Cereibacter sphaeroides 2.4.1: one gene and its partner. The protein of the gene in region 2 interacts with the protein of the main gene of each other region in a pairwise test. Links are inferred from orthologs where the notes say so. Each region holds a gene or a part of one and is shown on either strand. Other genes may lie near its edges.

Region 1 (15,117 bases), 1.9 Mb from region 2 along the record:
GCCTGAAGTTCGGCCTGCCCATGACCTACAACGTGCTCGAGGACGGCTCCTACCGGGCGGACCTGCCGCTCTTCGGCGGGCAGGTCATCATCACGCCCGAGGGCAAGGAGGGACCGGCCAACGTCGAGGTCATCAAGGCGCTGGCCCGCGCGGGGGGCCTTTTCGCGAAGGGCAAGCTCAAGCACTCCTATCCGCATTCGTGGCGGTCGAAGGCGCCGCTGATCTACCGCAATACGCCGCAATGGTTCGTCGCCATCGACCATCCGCTCGATGACGGGATGGGCACGTATGGCGACACGATCCGCAAGCGTGCGCTGCGCTCGATCGAGGAACTGGTGAAGTTCACGCCGATCTCGGGCCGCAACCGCCTCCATTCGATGATGGAGACGCGGCCCGACTGGGTGCTCAGCCGCCAGCGCGCCTGGGGCGTGCCGCTCACCTGCTTCGTGAAGAAGGGGGCGAAACCCACCGACCCGGATTTCCTGCTGAAGGACCCGGCGGTCAATGCCCGCATCTCGGCCGCCTTCGAGGCCGAGGGCGCCGACGTCTGGTATCGCCAGGGCTTCAAGGCGGAGGTGCTGGGCGGGCTCCACGATCCCGAGGCCTATGAGCAGATCTTCGACGTGCTCGATGTCTGGTTCGACAGCGGCTCGACCCATGCCTTCGTGCTGCGCGACCGGCCGGACGGCACCGAGGACGGCATCGCCGACGTCTATATGGAAGGCACCGACCAGCACCGCGGCTGGTTCCATTCCTCGATGCTGCAGGCCTGCGGCACCAAGGGACGCGCGCCCTACCGGGGCGTCGTGACCCACGGTTTCACGCTGGACGAGAAGGGCATGAAGATGTCCAAGTCGCTCGGCAACACCGTGGTCCCGCAGGAGGTGATCGACCAGTATGGCGCCGACATCCTGCGGCTCTGGGTGGCGCAGGCCGACTTCACGGTCGACCAGCGCATCGGCAAGGAGATCCTGAAGGGCACCGCCGACAGCTACCGTCGGCTGCGCAACACGCTGCGCTACATGCTGGGCGCGCTCGGCGGTTTCTCCGAGGAGGAGCGCGTGGCCCCCGCCGACATGCCGGAGCTCGAGCGCTGGGTGCTGCACCGGCTGGCCGAACTCGATACCGAGGTGCGGCGCGGCTATGCGGCCTACGACTTCCAGGGCGTGTTCCAGAAGCTCTTCACCTTCTGCACCAGCGATCTCTCGGCCTTCTACTTCGACATCCGCAAGGATGCGCTCTACTGCGACGCGCCCTCGAGCCTCCGACGCCGCGCGGCGCGCACGGTGATGGATCTGCTGTTCCACCGGCTGACCACCTGGTTCGCGCCGATCCTCGTCTTCACGATGGAGGATGTGTGGCTCTCGCGCTTCCCCGGCGCGGACAGCTCGATCCATCTGCAGGACATGCCGGAGACGCCCGCGGACTGGCGCGACGAGCCGCTCGCCGCCAAATGGGCGACGCTGCGGCAGGTGCGGCGCGTGGTGACGGCCGCGCTCGAGGTGCAGCGCACGGCGAAGGTGATCGGGGCCAGCCTCGAGGCGGCGCCCGTCGTCCATGTGCGCGAGCCCGACGTGCTCTCGGCGCTGAAGTCGGTCGATTTCGCCGAGGTCTGCATCACCTCCGATCTGGCGCTGACCGGCGATCCGATGCCGTCCGAGGCCTTCCGCCTGCCGGAAGTGCAGGGGGTGGGCGTCGTGTTCGAGCGCGCCGAGGGCGCCAAATGCGAACGCTGCTGGCAATATCTGCCGGACGTGGGCACGCACAAGCACCCCGGCACCTGCGCCCGGTGCAATGACGCGCTCGGATGAGCGGGTGCGCGCGATCCTGATGGATCTCGCGCAGGCGCGGGGCAGGGGCGCGAGCTTCTGCCCCTCCGAGGCCGCGCGCCGCATGGGCCCCGACTGGCGCGCCCACATGGAGGAGGTGCGCCGCGTGGCGGATCTCTGCGTGGCCGAGGGCAGGCTCGTCATGAGCCAGAAGGGCCGTCCCGTCGATCCCGCGACCGTGCGCGGGCCGGTGCGGCTGTCCCTGCGGTGAAGGGCGCGGTCCTCACGCCGGTCGGCCGGGTCGTGCTGATCGAGGAGGACGGCACGCTCGTCCGCCTCTCCTGGAGCGACGAGGAAGCGGAGGGCGAGAGCCCGCTTCTCGCCGAGGCCGCGGCCCAGATCGCGGCCTATTTCGACCGCCGCCTGACCCGGTTCGAGCTGCCGCTGGCCCTGGGCTCCGGCCGGGCCGCGCTCTTTCACAAGGCGCTTCTCGCGATCCCCTTCGGCGAGACCCGCCGCTACGGCGAGCTTGCCCGCGGTCTCGGCATTCCGCCGCAGGCGGTGGGGCGGGCCTGCGGGCAGAACCCGCTGCCGATCCTCGTGCCCTGCCACCGGGTGCTGGGCGCGACCGGCCTCGGCGGCTTCTCGGCGCCGGGCGGGATCGAGACCAAGATCGCGCTCCTGCGCCACGAGGGCGCGCTTCTGATCTGAGCCGCCCTTGCGGAAGCGCCGCCGCCCGGCTAGCGGTGGAGGGTCCTGTGGCAGGCGGTGCGGATGAGCCTCTTTGTCCTTCTGGCGGTGCTCGGCGCGGCCTTCCTACATGCGAGCTGGAACGCGATCATCAAGGTCGGGACCTCGAAGGTCGCGGCCATGGTGATCCTGTCGGTGGCCGAGGTGCCCATCGGGCTCGCCATCGCGCTGACCCGGCCCTGGCCCGCGGCAGAGGTCTGGCCCTGGGTGCTCGCGGCGGGCTGCTGCCATTTCGCCTACAAGTCCTTCCTGACCTTCGCCTACGAACATGGCGACCTGAGCCGCGTCTATCCGATCGCGCGGGGGGCGGCGCCGATGGCGGTGGCGCTGGTGGGCGCCTTCGCGCTGTCCGACGCTGTGACCGCGGGGCAATATGCCGGGATCGCGGTGCTCGGCGCGGGCATCCTCCTGATGGCGCGCGGGGTCTTCACCTCGGGCGAGGAGCGCAGGCTTCTGCCCTTTGCGCTGGGCTCGGCGGCGGCCACGGCCTGCTACACGATGATCGACGGGCTGGGCGCGCGGGTCTCGGGCGACGCGGTGGCCTATGTGGCCTGGGTGTTCGTGGCCGACGGGCTCATCTTCGGCACCGGCATGGTTGCCTGGAAGGGGACGGCGCTCCTGCGCGCCGATGCCCGGGCCTGGGCTTCCGGCACGGCCGCCTGCGCCGCCTCCTACGGGGCCTATGCGATCTCGATCTGGGCCATGACGGTCGCCCCCATCGCGGTGGTCGCGGCGCTGCGCGAGACCTCGATCCTCTTTGCCGTGCTGATCGGATGGCTCGTCTTCGGCGAGCGGATGACGCGGGACAAGGCCATGGCCTCGGCGCTGATCGTGGCGGGCGTGATGCTCACCCGGCTCTGAGGGCGGCTCAGGCCCTCTCGCGGGGCGGCAGGATCTGCTGGGCGACGCCCGCCAGCACGAGGTAGATCGAGGTCACGACAAGGCCCCAGTGCGCCCAGCTCTGTTCGTTGAACTCGACCCAGGCGGCCCAGGCGGCAAAGAAGACCCAGGCCGAGGCCACCGGCAGCGAGATCATGCGCCAGCGGGCGGTCCGCACCGGATGGATGAACTTGAGGTTGGTGAACATCGCGGCGGTCAGCGCGAGGACGATGCCGAGGATGGTCCATTCCCCGGGCGAAATCGCGAAGAGCACGAGCACGACCATGTTCCAGCAGGCCGGGAAGCCCGCGAAGGAATAATCCTTCGTCTTCATGCGCGTATCGACGAAATAGATCGCCGATCCGTAGACGATGACGATGATGACGAGCCAGCCGGTCCAGCCGGTCAGAAGCCCCGACTTGAAGAGCGCATAGGCCGGGATGAAGACATAGGTGAGATAGTCGATGATGAGATCGAGCTGCACGCCGTCGTAGGTGGGCCAGTTCCGCTTCACGTCGTAGCGCCGGGCCAGCGGCCCGTCGACCCCATCGACGAGGAGCGCCACGACGAGCCAGAGGAACATCAGGCTCCATTTTCCCTCGACCGCCGCCAGCATGGCCAGCATCGAGAGCACGGCGCCCGTGGCAGTCAACAGGTGGACGAACAGGGCTTTGAGGCGTGCATTCATCTGCCCGTCATGCCGCATCCCGCGCCCTGAGGCAAGTCAGGCCGACGGTCGCAGCAGCCGTTCCGGCTCTCGATCGGACCCCGGTGCGGCGCGCCGTCAGGCGCAGGGGAGCGTCAGGCCAGTTCGCGCAGCCGTTCGAGGAAGCGTCGGGTGCGCGTCGCATCCTCACGTTCATCCGGGGCCTTGCCGGGACGCGCGAAACTGTCGAGCAGCAGCTGGCGGAAGATCTCCATCGCCACGGCCCGCTCCGCCTGACGGTCGTTCGTGGCCGGGTCGGGGGCGGCCGCGGCGACGGTCTCCGCCTGACGGTCGGCCGCTTCCTCGGCCTTCTGCGGCGTCGGGCCGATCTGGGCGGCCTCGATCTCGGCGGAGGAGAGCGCCCCGTCGCCATCCTTGTCCGCCCGGGCGATCAGCACCGCGAGCCCACCGGTCTTCGCGGGCGGCGGAGGGGGCGGCGCCACAGCGGCCTGAGCGGCGATCATCTCGTCGGCGCTGATCACCCCGTCGCCGTCCTGATCGGCCAGGGCCACGAGGGGGTTGCTGGAGGGGGCATCCTCCGCCTCGCCACCGCTCTCCATGGTCAGAAGCGCGTCGAGCTCGGCCGCGCTGAGCGATCCGTCGCCATCGGTGTCGCCGGCCTCGACCAGCGCCAGAAAGAGGGACCGGCCGTCTGTCCGCAGGGGAGTGCCGCGCACGGGGTCCGGCGGCGGAATGGCGGGAGCGGGCGGGGCGGTGCCCCCGCCGGCCGGGCCCGGCTGCCAGGGCAGGGCCTGCCGCAGGGCCGCAATCACCGCGGACGACCGGGCCGTTCCGGAAAGCGCAATCACGGTCATGGCTGCCTCCTGTCTAAAGGATCACGAAGCCACATTATGTGAAACTGGTGCACCATTCCTTTACCCGGACATGGAAAGTGCCGCGACTTGAAGCGAATCCTCCGGCCTTCAGGCGCGGGGATGGGCTTTCGCATAGACTTCCATCAGCCGGGCCCCGTCCACGGCGGTATAGACCTGCGTCGTCGAGAGCGAGGCATGGCCCAGCAGCTCCTGGATCGAGCGCAGGTCGCCGCCCGCGTTCAGCAGATGGGTGGCGAAGGAATGGCGCAGCGCGTGGGGCGTGGCGGTGGGCGGCAGACCGAGGGTCGCGCGCGCCCGCTCCATCGTGCGGGCGACGAGGCGCGGATTGAGCGGGCCGCCGCGGGCCCCGCGGAAGAGCACACCGGAGGCGAGGTCGAACGGGCAGAGCGCGGCGTAGCGCGCCACCGCCGCGCGCGCGACGGGGAGGGAGGGCACCAGCCGCTCCTTGTCGCCCTTGCCCGTGATGCGCAGCACCTCGGGCAGGGGATGGGCGGTGCCGGGCAGTCCCAGCGCCTCGGAGATCCGCAGCCCGCAGCCGTAGAGCAGCGTCACCACGGCGAGGTCGCGGGCGCGGATCCAGTCTTCGGCGGCGTCCTCGGCCACGGTGGACAGAAGCGCCTTCGCATCCGCCTCCGACAGAGGCCGCGGCAGCTTGCGGCGGAACTTGGGGCCGCGGGCCGAGAGGACGGCGGTCGCGTCGACGCCCTCGCGCTCGGCCAGCCAGCCGGTGAACTGGCGCACCGCCGACAGCGACCGGGCGAGCGAGCGGGCGCCGAGGCCGCGGGCCCGCTCATGCGCCATCCAGGCGCGCAGGTCGGCATGGGGCACCGAGGCCAGCCTCTTCAGCCCGTAGCCTTCGCCCAGATGCCCGGCGAGGAAGGCGAGCCACCCCGTCACATCGGCGGTATAGGCGCGGATCGTATGGGCCGAGGCGCCTTCGATCGCGCGCTGATGCGTGAGCCACGCCTCGAGCGCGTCGCGCGCCGCGGGCGGGATCGCGAGGCTCATGAGAGCCAGCGGCGCATCGTCCGCTCGAACACGGCCGCGAAGAAGGCGAGAAGGTCCGTGCCCTGCGTGGGCTTGAAATGCTCGGGATCCTCGGAGCCCATGACGAGCATCCCCGGCAGCCGGCCGCGCCCGAAATCGAGCCGCATGAGCGCCTCGGAGGCGATGCGGGGGGAGAGCTCGCCGTAGAGCGCGGTCCCGGGCAGCGCGCGCCGCAGCGTGACCGTGCGCAGCGGCACGTTGCGCCCGCCCGCCACATAGTCGGCGACGAAGCCCGGCTCGACCACCTGAAGCACGCCGCCCAGCCGGTCGATGGCGGGATCGGCCTCGCGCTGCGGGCTTTCCAGCACCAGCCGGATGCTCTCGACCCGCAGCGTCTGGGCGACCTCGGTCGAGAGGTTCAGCAGGAACTCCTCGAAGCCGAACGGATCCAGCATCTGCAGGATCGCCCGGTGGATGAGGTTGGTGCCGGCGAGGTTCTCGTAAGCCGCGGCGATGACCGAGCGATGGGTGTCCTCGAGCCGGTCGAGCCGGCCCTCCAGACGCTCCATCGCGATGCCGCGCAGGTCGATCACGTTGGCCCCCATCGCGCGCTCGTTCGCCGCGATCAGGGCCTTCATCAGGTCGCGATCCTCGAGGATCACCTCGGGGCTCGCGAGGATCTTGTCGCGCAGGTCCTGTTCGATCATGCCGTCCTCGCCGGTCAGAGGCTCACTTCAGAAGGATCGACTGACCGGTCTTGGCCCAGTCGGCGTTGAACATGTCGAGGCCCTTGTCGGTCAGCACATGGTTGGCCAGCGCCTTGATGACGGCGGGCGGGGCGGTGATGACGTCGGCCCCGATCCGGGCGCAGTCCGCGACATGGTTCGGCGTGCGCACCGAGGCGGCCAGAACCTCGGTCTTGAAGTCGTAATTGTCATAGACCTGACGGATGTCGGCGATCAGCTCCATCCCGTCGAGGTTGATGTCGTCGAGCCGGCCGATGAAGGGCGAGATGAAGGTGGCGCCCGCCTTGGCCGCCAGAAGCGCCTGGTTGACCGAGAAGCAGAGCGTGACATTGACCATGCGGCCCTCGTCCGAGAGCACCTTGCAGGCGCGCAGCCCGTCCCAGGTCAGCGGCACCTTGACCGCGATGTTCGGGGCGATCTCGGCCAGATGGCGGCCTTCCTCGATCATGTCCTCGGCCTTCGCGGCCACGACCTCGGCCGAGACGGGGCCCGAGACGAGGTTGCAGATCTCCTTCGTCACCTCGAGGATGTTGCGGCCCGACTTCAGGATCAGCGACGGGTTCGTCGTGACGCCATCCACCATGCCGAGGGCGTTGAGTTCGGCAATCGCCGCGACGTCGGCGGAGTCGACGAAGAATTTCATGGGGATCTTCCTTGGCTCGGGGTTCCGCGGGGGTGTCGCCCCCGCCGTCTGCGGTGTAATAGCGCATCGGGGCGCAAGGGAAAAGGGAAGCCGCGTGACAGGTCGCTTCGCAGAGGGCGCACGGGTGGGCGTTCTGACCACCGAGCCGCTGGGCCGCGTGCTCGATTATCGCGCGCCCGAAGGGGGCTGCGATTTGGGCGACTATGTGGTCGTGCCGCTCGGGCCGCGCCGGGTGATGGGGGTGGTCTGGGGGCCGGGCGAGGGCGGCTTCGATGCGGCGAAGCTCCGCGGGATCGAGCGGGTGCTCGACGCGGCGCCCATGCGCGAGGAGATGCGGCTCTTTCTGGCGCGGGCGGCCGACTACACCCTGACCCCTTTGCCCGCGATGCTGCGGCTCGCGAGCCGCGCGCCGGGTCTGGGCGAGCCGCCGGCGGTGCGGCGCGTCTACCGCGCCTCCGGCCACGAGCCCGCGCGCCTGACCGAGCCGCGCCAGCGGGTGCTCGACGCGCTGGCCGCCTATGGCGGAGCGCCGGTGACGCTCGCTGAGCTGTCGGCCGAAGCGGGGGTGACGGGCTCGGTGGTGAAAGGGCTGGTCAAGGCGGGCGCGATCCTCGAGGAGGAGGCGCCGCGCGACCTGCCCTATCCGCCGCTCGATCCCGGTGCCGCGCCCGTGCGGCTCGAGGGCGATCAGGTGGCGGCAGCCGAGGCTCTTGTCGCGGCGGTGGCGGCCGACAGCTACAGCACGACGCTTCTGAAGGGCGTGACCGGCTCGGGCAAGACCGAGGTCTATCTCGAGGCGGTGGCCGAGTGCCTGCGCCGCGGCCGGCAGGCGCTCGTGCTCCTGCCCGAGATCGCGCTCACCTCGGAATTCCTCGCCCGCGTCGAGGCCCGTTTCGGCGCGCGACCCGCCGAATGGCACTCGGGCGTGACCGCGACCGAGCGGCGGCGGCTCTGGCGGATGGTGTCCGAGGGGCAGGCGCAGTTCGTGGCGGGGGCCCGGTCGGCCCTGTTCCTGCCCTTCCGCGACCTCGGCCTCGTCGTCGTCGACGAGGAGCACGACACCTCCTACAAGCAGGAGGAGGGCGCGCTCTACAATGCGCGTGACATGGCGGTGCTGCGCGCCTCGATCTGCGGCTGCCCGGCGGTGCTGGCCTCGGCCACGCCCTCGCTCGAAAGCTGGGTGAATGCCGCGCAGGGCCGCTATGCGCGTCTCGACCTCGGTGCCCGCTTCGGCGCGGCCGAGCTGCCCGAGATGCATGCGATCGACCTGCGCCCCGAGAAGCTGCCCGCGAACCGCTGGATCTCGGAGGCTCTGGCCCGATCGGTCGAGGCCCGGATCGCGCGGGGCGAGCAGTCGCTCCTGTTCCTGAACCGCCGCGGCTATGCGCCGGTCACGATCTGCCGCGCCTGCGGCCACCAGATCGGCTGCGACCATTGCGATGCGCGGATGGTCGAGCACCGCTTCCAGAAGCGCCTCGTCTGCCACCAGTGCGGCGCGACGAAGCCCATGCCCGAGGCCTGCCCCTCCTGCGGGGTCGAGGGGCGGATGGCGCCGGTGGGACCCGGGGTCGAGCGGCTGGCCGAGGAGGTGGCCGAGCGCTTTCCGCAGGCGCGGGTGGCGGTGCTGTCCTCGGACCTCTTCGGCTCGGCGCGGGCGGTGAAGGAGCAGATCGCGGCCATCGCCGAGGGCGGGGCCGACATCATCATCGGCACGCAGATCGTGGCCAAGGGGCACAACTTCCCGCTCCTGACGCTGGTGGGCGTGATCGATGCGGATCTGGGTCTGCAGGGATCGGACCTGAGGGCTGCCGAGCGCACCTTCCAGCTGGTGCGGCAGGTGGCAGGGCGCGCCGGGCGCTCGGCGAGCCGGCGGGGCGTGGCGCTCGTGCAGACCTGCCAGCCCGAACACCCCGTGATCCGGGCGATCCTCGGCGGCGACGAGGAAGCCTTCTGGAGGGCCGAGGCCGAGGAGCGGCGCGTGGCGGGGATGCCGCCCTACGGGCGCCTTGCGGGCATCATCCTGTCCTCGCCCGATGTGGCGCAGGTCTTCGAGACGGGCGCGGAGCTTGCCCGGGCCGACGGCCCCCTGCGCCGGATCGGGGCGCAGGTCTTCGGCCCCGCGCCCGCGCCCATCGCCCGGGTGCGGGGCCGCCACCGGGTGCGCCTGCTGGTCAAGGCGGGGAAGGGCGCGCCGCTGCAGGCCGCGCTCGCGGAATGGATCGCGCAGGTGAAGCTGCCCGCGAACCTGCGACTCGCGGTGGACATCGATCCGCAGAGCTTCCTCTGACGGCGGCCGCCCCCCGTGCCGGAGGGGGCCTTCCCATCCGACGGCGCGCTGCCCCCCTGCACCGGAAGGAGGCCTGCTGCGTCCAATGGAGAAGCGCGCGTGCCCCTTTCGCGCTCCGATGGCGCGAGCGTGATCGTGCAGGGCCTCCGGTGCCGTCAGCGTGACTCGCACCGGCAGGCGGCCCTCCCTATATTCGTCCCCTGTCAACCGGAGGCCGCACCATGTTCCTGCTCAACCGTAAGAAGTCCGAGATGGTCTCTGCCGCCGAGGCGCTGCCCGGCCGGCCTGATCCGATTCCCACGGCCGAGACACATTTCCTGTCGGGCCTGCCGCTGAAATCGCCGGTGCCTGCGGGCATGGCCGAGGCGGTGTTCGGCATGGGTTGCTTCTGGGGGGTCGAGCGCAAGTTCTGGCAGGTGCCGGAAGGGGTCTGGCTCACCATGGTGGGCTATGCCGGCGGCTACACGCCGAACCCGACCTACGAGGAAGTCTGCTCGGGCCGCACCGGCCATACCGAGGCCGTCCGCGTGATCTACGACCCGTCCGTCGTCTCCTATGCCATGCTGCTCAAGCTCTTCTGGGAGAACCACGATCCCACGCAGGGGATGCGGCAGGGCAACGACAGCGGCACGCAGTACCGCTCGGCCATCTACACCTACGGGCCCGAACAGGCCGAGGCCGCCCGGGCCTCCGCCACCGCCTATCAGGGCGCGCTGAGCGCGGCCGGCCGGGGCCGGATCACAACCGAGATCCTTCCCGCGCCGCCCTTCTACTTCGCCGAAGCCTATCACCAGCAATATCTGGCCAAAAACCCGGCCGGCTACTGCGGCGTGGGCGGCACCGGGGTGTCCTGCCCGATCGGAACCGGGGTCGGCGCCGCGTCGCCCGCACGCTGAGCGGCGCTTGACGCGGGGCGGGGGCGGGGATAGGCCCGCCCCGACCGCACCGGAGGCTGCCCCATGCCCACCTATTCCGCCCTGACCACGCTCGAAGGCGAGGAGGCCGCCGAGGCCCTTGCCGACGCCCTCGAGCGGATGGAGCCCGAGCCGACCGGCGTGGGCGTGTTCGAGATCGAGGACGGCTCGGGTCTCTGGGAGGTGGGCGCCTACTTCCTCGAACAGCCCTCCGAGGCGGTGCTCGAGCTTCTGGCGACGGCCTTCGGCGCAAAGCCCTTTGCCCTGTCGGAACTGCCCGAGATCGACTGGGTGGCCAAGGTCCGCCGCGAGCTCTCGCCGGTCGAGGCCGGGCGCTTCTTCGTCTACGGCAGCCACGATGCGGACAAGGTGCCGGACGGCCGGATCGCGCTTCAGATCGAGGCGACCGTGGCCTTCGGCACCGGCCATCACGGCACGACGCTGGGTTGCCTCCGCGCCCTCGACCGGCTGGTGGAGGCGGGCTTCGTGCCTGCGAAAGTGGCCGATGTGGGCTGCGGCACGGCGGTTCTCGCCATGGCGGCCGCGCGCGTCTTCCCCGAGGCGCAGGTGCTGGCCTCCGACATCGACGAGGTGGCCGTCGAGGTCGCGGAAGCAAATGTCGCGATCAACGGGCTCGACGGGCGGGTCGCCTGCCTCGAGGCCGCGGGCTTCGATCATCCCGACATCGCCGCGGCCGCGCCGTTCGATCTCGTCTTCGCCAACATCCTGAAAGGCCCGCTGATCGAGCTCGCGCCCGCCATGGCCGCCCATGTGGCGCCGGGCGGCGGGCTGGCCATCCTGTCGGGACTGCTCGTGGTGCAGGCCGACTCGATCACCGAGGCCTATCTCGCCCAAGGATTCGAACTCGCCCAGCGAGAGGATCTCGGCGAATGGTGCTGCCTCGTGATGCGCCGTCCCTGAGCATCGGCGCGGCCCGGGCAAGCGCGCGGATCCCGGGCGCGCCCGGCGCGTGAAAATCCACGGCGCCGCCGATGGTGTGGCGCAGGCTTCCTGCTTTCACGGGACGTTGTCCGCTTTCTGCCGCGCTCGGCGGCCATGCCGCCTTCGGCCGGAAACGGCGGTGTCGGTGTGGGCTTCGGCGGGGCAGCCTGCTCCTGCGCCCCGATCCGGCGGCCGGCCTCGTGGCGCGGCTGCACGAGGGGCTTCTCCCCGGGCGCCGATCGCTCTCAGGCAAAGGAAAAGGCCGCGTCCCGGTGGGGAGCGGCCTTTGGCAGATGGTCCGGGAGAGAGCGTCCCGTCCTCTGCGGGCCCTCAGCGGCGGAGCGCGCAGATGTCATCGATATCGCCGCGGCAGAGACCGATGTCGTCGAGCTCGCGATCGCTGAGCTTCGACAGCGCCGCGCGGGTGGCGCGGGCGTCGTTCCAGGCCACGACGGTGGCGAGGAGGTCGCTCATGCGCTGCACGAAGTGGAAGGTGGAGATGGCGCCGAAGGGCGCCGGGCGGGTCGTCTCGAAGGCGGCCATGGCGTCTGTCCTTTTTTCAAACTGCTGAAGATCACAGCATCGCTGCGTCTGAACAGGCAAATAAGCCGGCGGCTTGATGTCGGCAATTGGTTCCGGAGCAATGCCGCATTGCAGAAAACGCAAGGCTCCAATTCATGAAAATGTCTTGTATCCCGGGCGCTTGGTCGGAACGGCCCCGTCGTCGTATCACGCGGAAGAAGTGTCGTTTTTCGACCATGGCTGCGGCTTTCGCGCCGTGGCGCCGTGCGGGACGCGGAAGGTGCTGGCAGGTGTTCCCGCTTCGTGCTAGCCCTTGCGGCAACGCGAAGCAGGGGGCGACATGAGGGTTCTGGGCATCGACCCCGGTCTGCGGAACATGGGATGGGGGGTGATCGACGTGTCGGGCACGCGTCTGGCTCATGTCGCAAACGGAATCTGCCACTCCGATTCGGGCGATCTGGCGCATCGGCTTCTGTCGCTGCACGGCCAGCTGACCGATGTGCTGGCGCGCTTTCAGCCCGACACGGCGGCCGTCGAGCATACGTTCGTCAACAAGGACGGTGTGGCGACGCTGAAACTCGGGCAAGCGCGGGGGATCGCGCTCCTCGTTCCGGCGCAGGCGGGGCTGGCGGTCGGCGAATATGCCCCGAACGCGGTGAAGAAGACCGTGGTCGGCGTGGGCCATGCCGCCAAGGAGCAGATCCAGCACATGGTGCGGCTGCATCTGCCGGGCGTTCACCTTGCAGGTCCCGACGCGGCCGACGCGCTCGCGGTCGCGATCTGCCATGCGCACCATGTGCAGTCCTCCGGCCGGCTCGAGGCCGCACTGGCGAGGGCCGCGCGATGATCGGCAAGGTGGCGGGGATCCTCGACTTCCGCGGCCCGGATCATGTGCTGATCGACGTCCGCGGCGTGGGCTACATCGTCTATGTCTCGGACCGGACGCTGGCCTCGATGCCGGGTCTGGGCGAGGGGGTCGCTCTCTATACCGAGCTCGTGGTGCGCGAGGATCTGCTGCAGCTCTTCGGCTTCCCCACGATGATCGAGAAGGAATGGCATCGGCTGCTGATGACGGTGCAGGGCGTGGGGGCCAAGGCCGGCATGGCGATCCTCGGCGCCCTCGGGGCGGAAGGGACCGCGCGGGCGATCACGCTCGGCGATGCGCGCTCGATCCAGGCCGCGCCAGGGATCGGGCCCAAGATCGCGCAGCGGGTGGTGCTGGAGCTGAAGAGCAAGGCGCCTGCGCTGATGGCAATGGGCGGCGGCACGGCGGCGCTGGCGCCCTCCGAGCCCCCGGAGCCCGAGCCCGGCACGTCGTCCGGCAGCCGCCGCAAGACCCGCGCGCCCGAGCCGCCGCGGCCCAGCCACACGGCCGACGCGCTCTCGGCCCTCGCCAATCTCGGCTACCAGCCGACCGATGCGGCGCAGGCCGTCGCGCAGGCCGCAGGCGAGAGCCCGGACGCCGATACGGCCGCGCTGATCCGGGCCGCCCTGAAGCTGCTCGCGCCGAAGTCATAACCCGATCCCGCCCCCGCCCGCGGCTGCCGGGCAGGGAACCGCGAGGGCCCCGCCGATCTTGCTGGAGAGGCTCCGCGGGGCCATATCTGCAACGGTTTCCGGTGAGGGAGAAGCATCCATGGGATACGTTCGCACAGGCATCCTGATGGCGGTCATGACGGCGCTGTTCCTCGGCGTCGGGGCGCTCATCGGCGGGCAGAGCGGCGCGATCATCGCGCTCGTGATCGCCGCGGGCATGAACCTCTTCACCTTCTGGAATTCGGACCGGGCCGTGCTCTCGATGCATGGCGCGCATGAGGTGGACCCGCGCGCGGCCCCGGATCTCTACAACATGGTCCGGGGGCTGGCCGACCGGGCCGGGATGCCGATGCCGAAGCTCTATCTGATCGAGACCGACCAGCCCAACGCCTTCGCCACCGGGCGCAACCCCGAGAATGCTGCGGTGGCGGTCACGCGGGGCCTTCTGCGGGCGCTGACCCCGGAAGAGGTGGCGGGCGTGGTGGCGCACGAGCTCGCCCATATCCGGAACCGCGACACGCTGCTGATGACCGTGACCGCGACCTTCGCCGGCGCGATCTCGATGCTCGCCAACTTCGCCTTCTTCTTCGGCGGCAGCTCGAACGAGGAGGGCGAGCGGCCGATGGGCCTCGTGGGCACGCTCGCGCTGATGTTCCTCGCGCCGCTGGCGGCGGGTCTCGTGCAGATGGCGATCTCGCGGTCGCGCGAATATGAGGCGGACCGGATCGGCGCCGAGATCTGCGGCCGTCCGCTCTGGCTCGCCTCGGCGCTGGGCAAGATCGAGGGGCTCGCGCAGCGCATCGACAATGTCCGGGCCGAGCGTAACCCCGCGACGGCGCACATGTTCATCGTGAACCCGCTTCATGCGATGGGCCACGACCGGCTGTTCGCGACCCACCCGAACACCGCCAACCGGATCGCGGCGCTCCGCGCCATGGCCGAGGGCGCGCCGCAGGCCTCGCGCATTCCCCGCGTGGCCGCGCGCCGCGGTCCGTGGAGCTGATGGCGCTTCCTGCTTGCATCCGCCGGCCCGTTCGAGGAATGTTCCGGCAAATCCGAGCGAGCGCATGACAAGTTCCGATCCGACCCTTCGCCCCGAGCGGCTGCCCGAAGACATGGACCGCGCGCTGCGCCCGCAGTCGCTCGAGGAATTCGTGGGGCAGGCCGAGGCGCGCGCCAATCTGCGCGTCTTCATCGAGAGCGCCCGGATGCGCGGCGAAGCGATGGATCACACGCTCTTCCACGGCCCGCCGGGCCTCGGCAAGACCACGCTCGCGCAGATCATGGCGCGCGAGCTGGGGGTGGGATTCCGCATGACCTCGGGCCCGGTGCTGGCCAAGCCGGGCGACCTCGCCGCGATCCTCACCAACCTTGAGCCGCGCGACGTGCTCTTCATCGACGAGATCCACCGGCTCTCGCCCGTGGTCGAGGAGGTGCTCTATCCCGCGCTCGAGGATTTCGCGCTGGATCTCGTGATCGGCGAGGGGCCGGCGGCGCGGACGGTGCGGATCGACCTGCAGCCCTTCACGCTGGTGGGGGCCACGACGCGGCTAGGCCTGCTGACCACGCCCCTGCGCGACAGGTTCGGCATTCCCACGCG
Region 2 (14,859 bases):
TGGGCGCGGTCACCGTCGAGGAAGCCCGTCACCACGTCCTGCGCCGTTTCGGCGGGGCGGCCGTCGACGAAGGGCACATAGACCACCTTGTAGCCGTTGAAGGCATCGCGGTTCCAGCTGCCGTGCTCGCCCACGAAGGCGCCGCTCCGCCAGGCCTCGGGCAGCGCCGAGCCGTAGGAGAAGGTGAGCCCCAGCGCCGCCACATGGCTCGACAGCGCATAGTCGGGCGGGATGGCCGCCTGAACCATATCGGGACGCTCGGGATGGACGCGCGGATCGACATGCTGGCCGTAGTAGCTCCACGGCCAGCCGTAGAAGGCGCCCTCCTGCACCGAGGTCATGTAGTCGGGCACGAGGTTCGGCCCGAGCTCGTCGCGTTCGTTGACCACGGTCCAGAGGCTCCCCGTCTCGGGGTGGAAGGTGAGCCCGTTGGGGTTGCGCAGGCCCGAGGCATAGACGCGGGCCGCGCCGGTCTCGCGATCCACCTGCCAGATGGCCGCGCGGCCCTTCTCGGCCTCGATCCCGTTCTCGACGATGTTCGAGTTCGAGCCGACCGAGACGAAGAGGCTCGCCCCGTCCGGGCTGAGCGCGAGATCCTTGGTCCAGTGGTGGTTGATCGGGCCGCCCGGCAGCGGCGTCAGCACCTCGGGCTTGGCCACGATCTCGGTCTGTCCGAGCGTGTAGGGATAGACGAGGATCGCATCGGTCGCCGCCACATAGAGCCGGTCGTCGATCCAGGCCACGCCGAAGGGCGAGTTCAGGTCGGTGAGCAGATCATGACGCTCGTCCACCGTGCCGTCGCGGTCGGCGTCGCGCAGAAGCGTGATGCGGTTGCTCGGCGGCTGGTCGCCGCCGCCGCCATGGGCCATCGCCATGATCCAGCCGCGGATGAGATCCTTCGGCCGCGAGACGGGCTCTCCCGCCGGGCCGCGCGACTGCACCACCAGCACGTCGCCGTTGGGCAGGGTGTGGACGGTGCGGGGATTGGCGAGGCCGGTCGCATAGGCGGCGATGCTCAGGCCCTCGGGCACGGTCGGCGTCTCGCCCTCCTGCCAGCCCACCACTTCGGCCACCGTCAGGTCGGGCAACAGGGACATCTCGGGCGCGGGCAGAACCGGATCCGGCCCGATCTGGGTGCTGACGTCGAAACCGTCGGCCGCGAAGGCGGGAGCCGCCACAAGGAGCGCGAGCGGGAGGAGACGGATCCTAGTCATGACGGGCCACCCCCGCACCATGGCGGAAGACCATCGAGAGGCCGAGCCAGACGGTCACCGCCATGACGGCCACCGTCGCCGCCGAAAGCACGATCCCCCACGGCACGACACCGGTCCAGCCGTCGCGCGCATGAACGAAGCTGTTCACCACGGCAAGCCCCAGCGCCACGAGATTGCCGAGCCCGTGGATCCAGCCGATGCGCAGCCGCCGCAGCGGACGGCGCACGAGCAGATCGATCGCCCCGAGCAACGCCGCGACGGCCCCGGTGACCACGGCGATCAGGAGGAGCCATTCCGCGAAATGCTGCCACATCAGGTTTCCCGTGGCCCAGTAGGCGAGGTCCGCGCCCAGCGTGAGGGTCAGGCAGGCAATGGGGAAGGGCACGAGCATCGCATGGAGGGGCCGTCCGCCGATGGCAGCGACCGAAGGGGCAGGGGCTTGCGGCATCTCGCTCTCCTTTGGTTGATCCGAAGCAGATACTGCCCAGCCGGCCGAGGGTTCCCGGCCGCAGGGCGCCCGGCGGCCTCCGGGCGGGCTCGTCGCGCGATTGTGCGCGAACCGCGGACCCCGGGTTCGGGTTACCGCCGCCGGTCGTGCCGAAGGAGAGGATCGTGTTCCAGTTTGCCGCCTACCGGATCATGTCCAGCCGCCGCCATGCGCTGCGCGTGGCGGTGCAGACAGCGGTGGCAACGCTCGCCGTGCATCTCCTGATGCGGCCTCTCGCGCCGGATCTGGAATCCTGGGCGGTGATCGCGGCGCTCTTCACCATCGGGACCAGCGTCGATGCCACGCTCGGCGCCGGGATCTCCCGGATCGCGGGCACCGCGCTCGGGGCGGGGCTCGGGCTTGCGGTGACGGGCCTGCTCGGCGGCTCCAGCCTCCCGGCCCTGCTGCTGGCGGCGGTCCTGTCGAACAGTCTCGCCGCCATCTGGCCGGGCCTGACCTATGCCGCGGTGATGGCCGCCATCGTGGCGCTCGACCCGAGCCCCGACGGCCGCAGCGCCCTTGCCCTGTCCGGAGCCGTCGTGCTCGGCACGATCTTCGGCACCGCGGCGAGCTTCCTCGTCTGGCCCGAGTTCGGGCGCAATCGCGCCGTCCTGTCGCTGCGCGAGGCGATGGACGACTGCCGGGAGTTTCTCGGGTTGATCCACAAGGGCGTCACGACCGATGACAGGCGCAACCGCTACTTCCTCCACCAGAGGTTCCGGGGGCATCTCTTCGCACTCTACGACCGGATCGCGGAAACGCATTTCACGCCGCAGGTGCGCAGCGGCGCGGGGCTGCGCGAAGCGGCCGATGCGGTGGAAGCCCTCTGGTATGCGCTGGTGATCCTCGACCGCGGCGTGATCTCGGGCCGTGCGCGGCTGCCCGACAGAACGGTCGAGCGGGTGCGGCCGGTGCTGGCCGCCGTCCAGACGGAAGCATGCCGGGTGCTTGAGAGCGCCTCGATCGCCGCGGGACCCGGCCGCGCGACGCCGACCGACCCCACGGAACTGATGCGCGTGCTGGCCGAGGCGCGCGAGCTGACCCTCGCCGCCGCGGCGGAGGGGCGCGACATCGCGCCTGCGCAGGAGCAGGCGCTGCAGGCTCTGAGCTTCGCCCTCGATGAGATGGAGCGGTCCCTGATGGCGCTCATGCGGGTGATCGAGCCGGAGTGCGAGGCACCCGACAAGGTGCGCGCGGCCTGAACGGAAGCTGCGCCGACGCCGGCGCGGTCAGCCGCAGGCGGCCAGATGGGCCACCAGAGCCGCGGCCTCCACCGGTTTCATCATGAGCGGAAGCGCCCGCATATCGGGCGGCAGCGTCTCGGGGCTCGCGCCGGTCAGAAGCACGAGCGGCACGCCCCGCCGCTCGAGCACCTCGATCACCGGCTGCACGGTCAGGTGGCGGAGGTTCACGTCCAGAACGGCTGCATCGCAGGCGCTGCTGCTGGCGAGATCCAGCGCCTCGGTCAAGGTTCCGGCCGGACCCAGCACCTCGGCGCCCTCCGCCTCCAGAATGGCGGCAAGGTCGTGGGCCAGAAAGAAATCGTCCTCCACGACCAGCACCGAACGGCCAGAGAGAGCTCTGCCAGTCATGCCGGTATTCATTCCTGCCTCCCTTTTCAGGAAGAACCCGGCAGTGCGCCCGCTGTTCCAGCGCAGGACCGTGACCGTCTGTCTCAGGGGGCGTGCTCGACGGAGGCGGATCGGGAGCGGGTCAGTAGGGCCAGAGGTTGACGATGATGCCGGCCGAGGTTGCGCTCAGCGCGACGAGCAGGAGCACGAAGAGGCGGGCGTCCCTGGGTTCCATGGCGGCCTCGGGGGTGGCGGTCGCTCTCGCAACATCGGTCCCGCACTCCTGTTCCGCCCTGCCGTGGCGGAAAGGGGGCCGGTCTTCCGGACGTCGAGTTCAGGCCGGGCGGCCAGAGCTGTGCGCGGGCCGCGCAGCGGGGCCTCCGGCGGCTCGCTCCGGATGGCGGCTCAGGCGGCCGGTTCGTCGCGCGACAGAAGCCGAGGGGCCGTCGAATCGCGCGGGACGAGCTCGCTCTCGAGCACCAGCTTTCGCCGCGGCCGGTCCGGCATCTCGAGCCGCGCGAGGAGCAGCGTCAACGCCTCGCGGCCCATGGTTTCGGCGGGCTGGCGCAGCACCGTCAGCCCGGGATTGACGATGCCGGTCCAGGGATCGTCGTCGACCCCGGCCACCGCCAGATCGCGCGGGATGACGAGGCCGCGGTCGTGACAGAAGCGCACCGCCGCCTCGAGAAAGAGGCCGTTGCTGACGATCAGCGCCTCGGGGCGTTCGGCCTCGAGCCAGTCGGCCAGCGCCGCGTAGCCCGCCACCGCATTGGGCGGGGCGCGATGGACGAGGGCAGCCAGCCCGTGCCGCGCCAGAGCGGCGACGAAGCCCCGGGCACGGGCCTCGCCGGTGAAGGAGTTCGCCCCGAAGAGGCCCGCGATCCGCTGCCGCCCGCTGGCCACCACATGATCGACGAGCGTGCGCATCGCGCCCTCGTTGTCGAGCGTGACCGCGTCGCAGCCCGCGCCCTCGGGATCGCGGTCGACCAGCACCACGGGCATCTGCAGCCGTCGCAGCGCCTCGGGCCGAAGCTCGCGCGTGGGCGCGAGGATCAGCCCGCTGACACGTTCGCCGGCCATCATCTCCAGATGCATCGCCTCGCGGGCGGGATCCTCGTCCGTGTTGCACAGGAACACCCGCAGCCCTGCCCGGTAGGCCGCATCCTCGACGCCGAAGCTCAGGCGCGTGAAGAAGGGATTGCGGATGTCGGCCAGCACCAGACCCACGGTGGCGGGCACCTGCGAGCGCAGCCGGCGGGCCGAGAGATTGGGCTGGTAGCCGGTGGCGCGCACCGCCGCCTCGACCTGCGCGCGGACCTCGGCGCTGACGGGGCCCTTGCCCAGAGCCCGCGAGACCGTGGAGGGAGCGACCCCTGCCGCCCGGGCGACATCCTTGATGCTGACGGTCATCCGCAATCGTTTCCACTGCCAATCCCGCTCGACAATGCGCCGGACGGGGCCGTTTGACAAGGCTTCAGCCCGTTCCACCGCCAAGACACCAAAGACAGGAAAATTCTTGGTGGAAACGTTTCCACATTCCGCTATGATGAATCCATAGGCGATCTGGGGAGGAGTCGGTGACGTCATTGACCAGGCAGGGAGAGATCCCGCGCGAACTGATCCAACTGGACGCGCGCGCGTCGTCCAAGGAAGAGGCCATCGCTCAGGCGGCGGCGGCGCTCGTGGCGGCGGGCTGCGTGCGGCCCGGCTTCGAGGCCAGCATGCTGCGGCGCGAAGCGGTGTCGAACACCTATCTCGGCAAGGGGATCGCGATTCCGCACGGCACGGTCGAGGACCGCGACCTGATCCAGAAGGATGCCATCGCTGTGCTTCAGGTGCGCGACGGCGTGGAATGGAACGCGGGCGAGCGGGCGCGGCTCGTGGTGGCCATCGCCGCCCGGTCGGACGGCCATATCGAGATCCTCCGCCGGCTGACCCGGCTTCTGCAGGACGAGGACCGGCTGGCCGTCCTCGCCGCGACGGACGACCGGCAGGCGCTGTCCGACGCGCTGAACGGAGTGGCCGCGGGCGCTGCGGCCACTGCCGAGCCTGCGGGCGATTTCGCGCAGTCCTTCGACTGGGTGCTGGATTACCCGACCGGGCTCCATGCCCGGCCCGCCACCGAATGGGCCGAGGCGGCGCGCCGCTTCCCCTGCCGCATCCGCATCCGGCACGGCGCCGAGACGGCGGATGCGCGCAACATGATTTCGCTTCTGAGCCTTGGGCTGAAGTCGGGCGATGCGATCACCGTTTCGGCCGAAGGGCAGGGCGCGGCCGAGGCGCTCGCCACGCTGAAGGTCACGATGACCGGGCTCAGCGCCCGGGAGAAGGCCGACGCGGCCCGCGCCGAGGAGAAGCGCCGCGCGACCGCCGCGGCCGGCGGCTGGGTGCCGCCCTCGTCTCCGCGCGCCATCGAGGGCGTGCCGGCCGCGCCGGGTCTGGCCATCGGGCGCATCACCCGGATCGCCACCGACGGGATGGAGATCCCCGACGAGCCGGTGGAGCTGGCCCGGGCGGCCGATCTGCTTCATGCGGCCTTGGGCCAGACGGCGGAACAGCTCCACAGCCTCGCCGACGATACCGCGCGGCGGCTGGGAGAATCGGATGCGGCCATCTTCCGGGCGCAGGCGGGGCTGCTGGCCGATCCCGATCTCATCACGCTCGCCTCGCAATGGCTGGTGGACGGGCACGGCCTCGCCTGGTCCTGGCATCGCGCCTATGAGGACATGGCGGCGCGGCTCTCGGCCCTGCGCAACCCGGTGCTGGCTGCCCGCGCGGCCGACCTGCGCGACGTGGGCCAGCGGGTGCTTGCCCATATCGACCCGCGCTTTGCCCGGTCGCGGCTGGCCGACCTGCCCGAGGACACGATCCTCGTGGCCGAGGATATCTCGCCCTCGGATGCGGCGGGACTGGACCCCGCGAAAGTTGCGGGCCTCGTGACGGCGCTGGGCGGTCCCACCTCGCACACGGCGATCCTCGCCCGGACGCTGGGCCTGCCCGCGGTCGTGGGCACGGGAGCGGTGGTCGAGCGGCTGGAAGATGGCGCGTGCGCCATCGTCGATGGCCATGGCGGGCGGCTCTATCTCGATCCGTCGGAAGCCGACCTCGCCTCGGCCCGCGACTGGATCGCGGCGGAAGAGGCACGCCGCGCCCGGGCGGCCGAGACGCGGGCGCTGCCCGCCACCACGCGCGACGGGCACCGGATCGACATCGGCGCCAACATCAACCTCGCCGAGCAGGCAGCCTTCGCGCTGGGGCAGGGTGCCGAGGGCGTGGGTCTGATGCGGACCGAGTTCCTGTTCCTCGAACGCAGCGAGAGCCCGACCGAGGACGAGCAGGCCGAAGCCTATGCGGCGATGGCGCGCGCGCTCGAGGGGCGGCCGCTGGTGATCCGCGCGCTCGACATCGGCGGCGACAAGCAGGTGGCCCATCTCGACCTCCCGCGCGAGGAGAACCCGTTCCTCGGCGTGCGCGGCGCGCGGCTCCTGCTGCGCCGGCCCGACCTGCTGGTGCCGCAGCTGCGCGCGCTCTATCGCGCGGCGGCCGGCGGGGCGCAGATCTCGGTCATGTTCCCGATGGTCACCTCGCTCGGCGAGCTTCTGGAGCTGCGCGCCACCTGCGAGCGGATCCGGCAGGAGCTGGACGCGCCGGTCGTGCCGCTGGGCATCATGGTCGAGGTGCCCTCCGCGGCGCTTCTTGCGGCGGAATTCGCCGCCCACGCGGACTTCTTCTCGATCGGGACCAACGATCTTACCCAATATGCGCTGGCCATCGACCGGCAGAACCCGGAGCTCGCCCCCGAGGCGGACAGCCTGCATCCGGCCGTCCTGCGGCTCATCGATCTGACGGTGAAGGGCGCGGCGGTCCATGGCCGCTGGGTGGGGGTCTGCGGCGGCATCGCGGGCGATCCGTTCGGCGCGGCGCTGCTTGCGGGCCTCGGGGTGGACGAGCTTTCGATGACCCCGCGCGACATTCCCGCGGTGAAGGAGCGTCTGCGCCAGTCCGACCGGGCGGGGCTCAGGGCTCTGGCCGAACACGCGCTGGCCTGTTCCGACGCCGAAGCCGTGCGGGCCCTCGCCGCGGAGGCCCCATGAGCCGCGTCCATACCGTCACGCTCAACCCGGCCATCGACCAGACGGTGAGCCTGCCGCATCTGGCGGTGGGCGAGGTCAACCGCGCGACGGCCGTGCGCCACGATCCGGGCGGCAAGGGGATCAATGTGGCCTCGGTGCTGGCCGACTGGGGCGTCTCGGTCGCGGCCCACGGTCTTCTGGGGCGGGCGAATGCCGCGCCCTTCGAGGCGCTCTTTGCGCAGAAATCGATCGCCGACCGGATGCTGCGGGTGGCCGGCGAGACGCGCACCAACGTCAAGATCCTCGAAGAGGACGGGCGCACCACCGACCTGAACCTGCCCGGCTTTCCGGCGGACGAGGGCCATCTTGCGGCGCTGGCCGAGGGGCTGGGCTCGGTCGCGGCGGGCGAACTCGTGGTAATCTCGGGCAGCCAGCCCGCGGGCCTTCCGGCCTCGGCCACCGCGCGGCTTGCCGCCCGGGTGCAGGAGCGCGGCGCGCGGGTGCTCTGCGACGTCTCGGGCGCCCCGCTGGCCGAGGTGCTGGCGGCCCCCGTCCTACCGGATGCGATCAAGCCCAACCGGCACGAGCTCGAGGGCTGGGTCGGGCGCAGTCTCGCCGACCGGGCCGATCTGGCCGCGGCCGCCGCGGCGCTCGCGGCCCGCGGGATCGCGCTCGTCGTGGTCTCGCTCGGCACCGAAGGCGCGCTCTTCGTCTCGTCGGACGGGGCGGTCGTGGCGCGCCCGGTGCAGCTGTCGCGCGGCAGCACGGTCGGAGCGGGGGATGCGATGGTGGCGGGCCTCGCCTCGGCGCTGGTCGAGGGGCTGCCGCTTCGCGCCACCGCCGCGCGGGCCACGGCCTTCGCCGCGGCCAAGCTGCAGAACCCCGGCCCGCATCTGCCGGGCGTGGATCAGGTGCGCGCCCTCGAGGCGCGCGTGGAGAGGATGGCGGCGGCGGACTGGATCCGCGCCGCGGGCCGGACGGCCGATCAGGGAGAGAGGACATGACAGGCATCGTCGCCGTCATTTCGACGGGGAGCTTCGGGCCCCATGCGGCCCTCGCGCGCGAGGCCTTGCGCAAGGCCGCGCAGGGGCTGGGCCGCGCCATCGCGGTCGAGCTGCGCACGCAGGAGACCGTGACCGACGCGCTGCCGCCCGAGGCGGTGAGCGGCGCAAGTCAGGTGCTGCTCGTGACCGAGCCCGGCGGAGCCGCGGCCGACGAGGCCCGCTTCGCCGGCCGCCCCACGATCCATGCGACGTTGGCCGAGGTGCTGGAAGATGCGCCGGGCGTGCTGGCCCGCACCGGATCCGGCGCCGCCGCGGCTCCGGCCGCGGATCCTGCCGCGGCCGAGGGCGCGCTGAAGATCGTGGCCATCACCTCCTGCCCCACCGGCATCGCCCATACCTTCATGGCGGCCGAGGGGCTCGTCGAGGGCGCCAGCGCGCAGGGTCACCAGATCCGGGTCGAGACCCAGGGCTCTGTCGGCGCGCAGGACGAACTGACCGCGGCCGAGATTGCGGCGGCCGATCTCGTCATCATCGCGGCCGACAAGCAGGTGGATCTCGGGCGTTTCGGCGGCAAGCGCCTGTTCCTCTCGCCCACCAAGCCCGCGATCACCGACGGCGCGGGCCTGATCCGCAAGGCGCAGGCCGAGGCGCGGATGCAGGCCGGATCGGCCTCCTCCGAGGCCGCGCAGCCCGAGGCCAAGAAGGTCGGCGTCTACAAGCACCTGATGACGGGCGTCTCCTTCATGCTGCCCTTCGTGGTGGCGGGCGGGCTTCTCATCGCCATCGCCTTCGCTCTGGGCGGGATCTACGTCTATGAGGACCAGTATGCCGGCACGCTCGGCCATACGCTGTTCCAGATCGGCGCGAAGGGGGCCTTCACGCTGATGGTGCCGGCGCTGGCGGGCTACATCGCCTGGTCCATCGCCGACCGGCCCGGCCTCGCCCCCGGCATGACCGGCGGCGTCATCGCGGGCACCATCGGCGCGGGCTTCCTCGGCGGGATCGTCGCGGGCTTCATCGCGGGCTACGGCGTCCTCTGGCTCAACCGCGCGATCAAGCTGCCGAAGACCCTGCAGGGGCTGAAGCCCGTGCTGATCCTGCCGCTTCTCGGCACGGCGCTGACCGGGCTTCTGATGTATTATGTCGTGGGCGAGCCCACGGCGCGGCTGCTGGCCACCATCACCGCCTTCCTGCAGGGGATGCAGGGCACGTCGGCCGCCCTTCTGGGGCTGCTCCTCGGCGGCATGATGGCGGTGGACATGGGCGGGCCCGTCAACAAGGCGGCCTATGCCTTCGCCACCACGCTCATCGCGGCCAATGTGCTGGAGCCGATGGCGGCCGTCATGTGCGCGGGCATGGTGCCGCCCATCGCGCTCGCGGTGGCGTGCCGGCTTCTGCCCGCCCGCTTCACCCCGGAAGAGCGCGAGGCCGGCAATGCGGCCTTCGTGCTGGGCCTCGCCTTCGTCACCGAGGGCGCGATCCCCTTCGCGGCGCGCGATCCGCTGCGGGTGATCCCGAGCCTTATCGCGGGCTCGGCGGTGGCGGGGGCGATCTGCATGGCGCTCGGCGTGGCGCAGCGCGTGCCGCACGGCGGGATCTTCGTCCTGCCGATCCCCAATGCCGTGACGAACCTCACGGGCTTCGGGATCGCCCTCGTGGCGGGCACGGCGGTCTCGGTTCTCGCGCTGGCGCTGGTCAAGCGGCGGATCGTGGTGCCCGCCGCGGTGCCCTCGGCCGTCTGACGGCGCGCCCGGCCCCGCGGCCTCCCACGCGGGACCGGACCTCGGGGCCGGCACCTCCGGGTGCCGGCTCCGTCATGTCGCATTCCCAGCACGCGGACGGTCCTCAGCCCCGCGGCGCCCAGAGGATCACCGCCGCCCCGGCGAGGACGAGGGCCGCGCCGCCCATGTCCCAGCGGTCGGGACGCACGCCCTCGACGGCCCAGAGCCAGAGGAGGGAGGCCGCCACATAGACCCCGCCGTACACAGCATAGGACCGGCCCGCCGCCTCGACCGGGGTCAGCGCCAGAAGCCAGGCGAAGGTGCCGAGCGACAGGGCCCCCGGCACCAGCCAGAGCGCCGAGGCGCCCAGCCGCCACCAAGCCCAGACCGCGAAACATCCCGCGATCTCGGCCAGCGCCGCCCCCGCATAGGCCGCGAGCGACAGTCCCATCAGGGCTCCTTCCGGTGCTCGTGCGCGCAGTGGGCATGATCGCCCAGCACTTCGATCACCCGGCAATCGGCGATCGTGCCATGGGCGCACTGGCCGATCATGCGCTCGAGCTCCGCCTCGAGCGCGCGCAGCCGCCCGATCCGCGCCCGCACCGCGGAGAGTTGCGCCCGCGCGATGGCGTCGGCCGCCTCGCAGGACTGGTCGGGCCGGTCCGACAGGCTCAGGAGATCCCGGATCGCCTCGAGCGGGAAGCCCAGATCGCGCGCGTGGCGGATGAAGGCCAGACGCTCCTCCGCCCGGTGTCCGTAGAGCCGCTGGTTGCCCGCGCTGCGCTCGGGCGGCGGCAGCAGCCCGATCTGCTCGTAATAGCGGATCGTCGGCACCTTCACGCCGGCCGCCTCTGCCAGTTTCCCGATCGTGAGCATGAGAAACCCCTTGAACCTATAGTTGCTAGAGACATTAGGTTCCTGAGTCGTTGAGGACAAGCGCCCCCGGGCGGGAGAGTGAGATGACGAACGACACGAGTGGAGCGGTGCACGAATGGCGCGTGACGGGGATGGATTGCGCCTCCTGCGCGGGCAGGATCCGCGATGCGGTGGGGCGCCTGCCGGGCGTGAGCGGCGTCGAGGTGGCGATCATGTCCGAGCGGCTGAAGCTCTCGCTCGACGAAGGGCAGGGCGGCCCCGAGGCGGTCGAGGCCACGGTGCGCAAGCTCGGCTTCGGCATCGCGCCGCGGGCCGAGGCGCAGCCCTTCGTCCTGCCCGAGGCGGCCGAAGCGGCCTGCGGCTGCGGCGCCTGCGGGACAGACGCGCCGCACGCGCACAGCCATTCCCACGACCATGAGGCAGCCGAGCCGGGCGCCTGGTACCGAACCGCGAAGGGTCGTCTCGTCCTGCTGACCGGGGTGCTTCTGGCCTGCGCCTGGACCGTCGAGGCGCTGGTGCCCGGGCCGGTCGGGCCGGTGGCCTTCGCGCTGGCCTGCCTCATCGGGCTCGTGCCCATCGCCCGGCGCGCCTTTGCCGCCCTGCGGCTCGGCCAGCCCTTCACCATCGAGGGGCTGATGACGGTCGCCGCCGCAGGCGCGCTCTTCATTGGCGCGGCGGAGGAGGCAGCGCTGGTCATCTTCCTCTTCGCCGTGGGCGAGGTGCTGGAAGGGGTGGCGGCGAGCCGCGCCCGCGACGGGATCCGCGCCCTCTCGCGCCTCGTGCCCGAGACCGCGCGGCTCGAGCAGGACGGACGCACGCTGGAGGTGCCCGCGGCCGGCCTGCAACCCGGCCAGATCGTCCGCGTCCGGCCGGGCGAGCGCATCCCGGCCGACGGCGAGATCCTCGAGGGGCAGGGCGGGCTCGACGAGAGCCCCGTGACGGGCGAGAGCATCCCCGTGACCCGGGGCCCCGGCGAGGCGGTCTTCGCGGGTGCGGTCGCGACCGATGCGGCCCTGCGCATCCGCGTCACGCGCGCGGCGAAGGACAACACGATCGCGCGCATCGTCCGCCTGGTCGAGGAGGCCGAGGAAGCGCGTGCCCCGACCGAGCGGTTCATCGACCGGTTCAGCCGCTGGTACATGCCGCTGATCGTGGGGCTGGCCGTGGCCGTGGCCGTGCTGCCGCCGCTCGCCGCCGGGGCCGACTGGTCCACCTGGATCTATCGCGGTCTCGCGCTCCTCCTGATCGGCTGCCCCTGCGCTCTGGTGATCTCGGTGCCGGCGGCCATCGCCTCGGCTTTGGCCTCGGGCGCGCGGCGCGGTCTCCTGATGAAGGGCGGCGCGGTGATCGAGGCCGCGGCCGCCGTGCGGCAGGTGGCGTTCGACAAGACCGGCACGCTCACCCGCGGGCGGCCTGAGGTGACGGATGTCGTGACCTTGAGCGTCGAGTCCGAGGTCCGGGTGCTGGCGCTGGCCGCCGCGGTCGAGCGTGGCTCGGCCCATCCGCTGGCGCAGGCGATCCTTGCACGGGCCGAGGCCGCGGGCGCGCCGGACCTGCCGGCCGAGGCCGCGCGCAGCCTCGCCGGGCGCGGGGCCGAGGCCCGTGTCGAGGGGGAAGACCTCTGGGTCGCGAGTCCCTCCTTCGCGGCCGAAAGGGGCGTGCTCGATGCCGGAACCCGCGCCCGCGCCGAGGCGCTGGAGGCGGAGGGCAAGACCGTCACGGTCCTCTTCCGCGAGGGTCGGACGCTGGGGCTTCTGGCGCTGCGCGACGAGCCGCGTGGGGATGCGGCCGAAGCGGTGCGGCAGCTGGGCCGGATGGGCGTGAGCGCCACGATCCTCACCGGCGACAATGCCCGCACCGCCGAGGCCATCGCGGCCCGGCTCGGCACAGGCTTCCGCGCGCAGATGCGCCCCGACGACAAGCTCGCCGCCATCCGCGAGATGGCGGGGCAGGGGGGCGTCATGATGATCGGCGACGGCATCAACGATGCGCCCGCGCTGAAGGCCGCGAGCGTGGGCGTGGCCATGGGCTCGGGCACCGACGTGGCGCTCGAGACGGCGGATGCGGCGATCCTGCGCGACCGGGTGACGGATGTGCCGGCCACGATCCGCCTCGCCCGCGCCGCCATGCGCAACATCCGCCAGAACATCGCGGTGGCGCTGGGGTTGAAGGGAGTGTTCCTCGTGACCTCGGTCCTCGGGATCACCGGGCTCTGGATCGCGATCCTCGCCGACACGGGCGCCACCGTGCTGGTGACGCTGAACGCGCTGCGTCTTCTGCGCTTCGATCCCGAGGCGCGGGGCTGAGGCGCGGCGTGCTCGGAGCGGCGGCTGGCCGCTCCGGGCTTCGGGCTCGGACAGCGAAGGCCAGGCGGCCCCAGCGTGGCGCGGCCGGCGCCGGATCCGTCCGGGCCTGTCGGGTCGGGGGGCTTAGAACGGGATCTCGTCGTCGAGGTCGTTCCGGCGGCCGCCGCCACTCGGGGCGCCGCCCGAGGAGGCGCCGCCGCGGGGGCCGCTGCCGTAATTGTCGTAGTTGTCCGGCCCGCCGCGATCCTCGTAGCCGCCACCGCCCATGCCGCCGCCGGCGCCCGCGCCTTCGCCGCGCCCTCCGAGCATCGTCAGCGAGCTGCGGAACGGGCGCAGCACGACCTCGGTCGAGTAGCGGTCCTGACCCGACTGGTCCTGCCACTTCCGCGTCTCGAGCTGGCCCTCGATATAGACGGTCGAGCCCTTGCGCAGATACTGCTCGGCCACCCGCGCCAGGTTTTCATCGAAGATGGCGACCGAGTGCCATTCGGTGCGCTCCTTCCGCTCGCCCGAGGCGCGGTCGCGCCACTGCTCGGACGTGGCGATGCGGAGGTTCACCACCTTGCCGCCGTTCTGGAAGCTGCGCACCTCGGGATCGCGGCCGAGATTGCCGATGATGATGACCTTGTTGACCGAGCCCGCCATGCTTCCTCCGAATCCTGTGGCCGGGGAAGGATGCCCCGGATGTGGTTAACGGAATGGCTACACTGACCGGGCCGCACCCGCAACGCCGGACGGGCGCACCGGGCCGGGACCCGCGCGGCGCCCGGCCTCACCCGCCCCGGTTGTGTTCAAAAGGGTGGCGAACTTGCCGGCAATCCGTGTAATGTGCGGGCGGGACAGATGAAGGTTGTTTTCATGCGGCGATTGATCGGTGCATTGGGCGCGGCGGTCGTGGGCTTGGGTCTTGCCTCGGGGCCGACCGCGGGTCTGGCCGATGGGCTGAAGATCCAGCGATCCACGATGAACCGGGCGGGAATCTTCAAGTCGCAGACGCGACTTCTCGACGGGCGCCTGTCGCAGCAGTACGAAAGCTCCACCCGGCTGAAGCCGAAGGTCGAGAAGCTGGCGGCGGCTCTGCCGACGGCGCGCTACAACGGCCGCTACAAGGGCGAGTTCCTCGAATCGGCCAAGTCCGCGGCGCGCAAGCATGGCGTGCCGGAGGATCTCTATCTCCGGCTCGTGCAGCAGGAATCGGGCTGGAACCCCGGCGCGGTCTCGGTGAAGGGCGCCACGGGGCTGGCCCAGCTGATGCCGGGCACGGCGCAGCTTTTGCGGGTGAACATCAACGACCCGCATCAGAATCTCGAGGGCGGGGCGCGGTACCTCAAGATGATGTACAACAAGTTCGGCACCTGGCAGCTCGCGCTTGCCGCCTACAATGCCGGGCCGCAGGCGGTCGAGAAACATTCGGGCATCCCGCCCTACCGCGAGACGCAGAACTATGTGAAGGTCATCTGGGGCAACGGCTGACGCCGCCGACGGCCGTCTCGAGAGCTTTCTGCGTTCACGCGTCGGAAGCGGCCGAGGGCTCTCTGCCCTCATGCCTCGGAAGCGGCCGCAGCGGGCCGCCCCCGATCCTCATTCATTCCAGCGTGCCGTCTGCC

The links.
Region 1: the proteins of ssb (region 2) and RSP_RS11100 interact in binary tests that used the Escherichia coli proteins (3 or more experiments, as listed by UniProt). The link is inferred for Cereibacter sphaeroides 2.4.1 from one-to-one orthologs.

The regions. Positions count from the first base shown.
Region 1 is NC_007493.2:2,291,246-2,306,362, reverse strand. The notes cover bases 7,026-10,006. They hold RSP_RS11100 (primosomal protein N'), read left to right. Parts: upstream 7,026-7,410; coding sequence 7,411-9,603; downstream 9,604-10,006. Other genes in these bases: msrA (peptide-methionine (S)-S-oxide reductase MsrA), read left to right, coding at 9,825-10,006; fsa (fructose-6-phosphate aldolase), read right to left, coding at 7,026-7,316. Also shown: ileS (isoleucine--tRNA ligase), read left to right, coding at 1-1,811; RSP_RS11140 (DUF3253 domain-containing protein), read left to right, coding at 1,795-2,040; RSP_RS11135 (methylated-DNA--[protein]-cysteine S-methyltransferase), read left to right, coding at 2,037-2,480; RSP_RS11130 (EamA family transporter), read left to right, coding at 2,544-3,380; RSP_RS11125 (CDP-alcohol phosphatidyltransferase family protein), read right to left, coding at 3,388-4,104; RSP_RS11120 (EF-hand domain-containing protein), read right to left, coding at 4,200-4,919; RSP_RS11115 (tyrosine recombinase XerC), read right to left, coding at 5,028-5,948; RSP_RS11110 (DUF484 family protein), read right to left, coding at 5,945-6,634; more of fsa, read right to left, coding at 6,657-7,025; more of msrA, read left to right, coding at 10,007-10,499; RSP_RS11090 (50S ribosomal protein L11 methyltransferase), read left to right, coding at 10,563-11,438; RSP_RS11085 (DUF1127 domain-containing protein), read right to left, coding at 11,790-12,002; crossover junction endodeoxyribonuclease RuvC, read left to right, coding at 12,322-12,828; Holliday junction branch migration protein RuvA, read left to right, coding at 12,825-13,499; zinc metalloprotease HtpX, read left to right, coding at 13,618-14,520; Holliday junction branch migration DNA helicase RuvB, read left to right, coding at 14,585-15,117.
Region 2 is NC_007493.2:365,960-380,818, forward strand. Bases 12,137-14,859 are described here. They hold ssb (single-stranded DNA-binding protein), read right to left. Parts: upstream 13,898-14,859; coding sequence 13,376-13,897; downstream 12,137-13,375. Other genes in these bases: RSP_RS01910 (heavy metal translocating P-type ATPase), read left to right, coding at 12,137-13,252; RSP_RS01920 (lytic transglycosylase domain-containing protein), read left to right, coding at 14,111-14,725; serS (serine--tRNA ligase), read right to left, coding at 14,838-14,859. In the rest of the region: RSP_RS01860 (PQQ-dependent sugar dehydrogenase), read right to left, coding at 1-1,214; RSP_RS01865 (DUF2231 domain-containing protein), read right to left, coding at 1,207-1,662; RSP_RS01870 (FUSC family protein), read left to right, coding at 1,809-2,903; RSP_RS01875 (response regulator), read right to left, coding at 2,931-3,293; RSP_RS01880 (LacI family DNA-binding transcriptional regulator), read right to left, coding at 3,678-4,682; ptsP (phosphoenolpyruvate--protein phosphotransferase), read left to right, coding at 4,850-7,366; pfkB (1-phosphofructokinase), read left to right, coding at 7,363-8,349; RSP_RS01895 (fructose-specific PTS transporter subunit EIIC), read left to right, coding at 8,346-10,091; RSP_RS01900 (YnfA family protein), read right to left, coding at 10,195-10,521; RSP_RS01905 (MerR family transcriptional regulator), read right to left, coding at 10,521-10,946; more of RSP_RS01910, read left to right, coding at 11,030-12,136. UniProt on the Escherichia coli protein: Plays an important role in DNA replication, recombination and repair. Binds to ssDNA and to an array of partner proteins to recruit them to their sites of action during DNA metabolism. Acts as a sliding platform that migrates on DNA via reptation.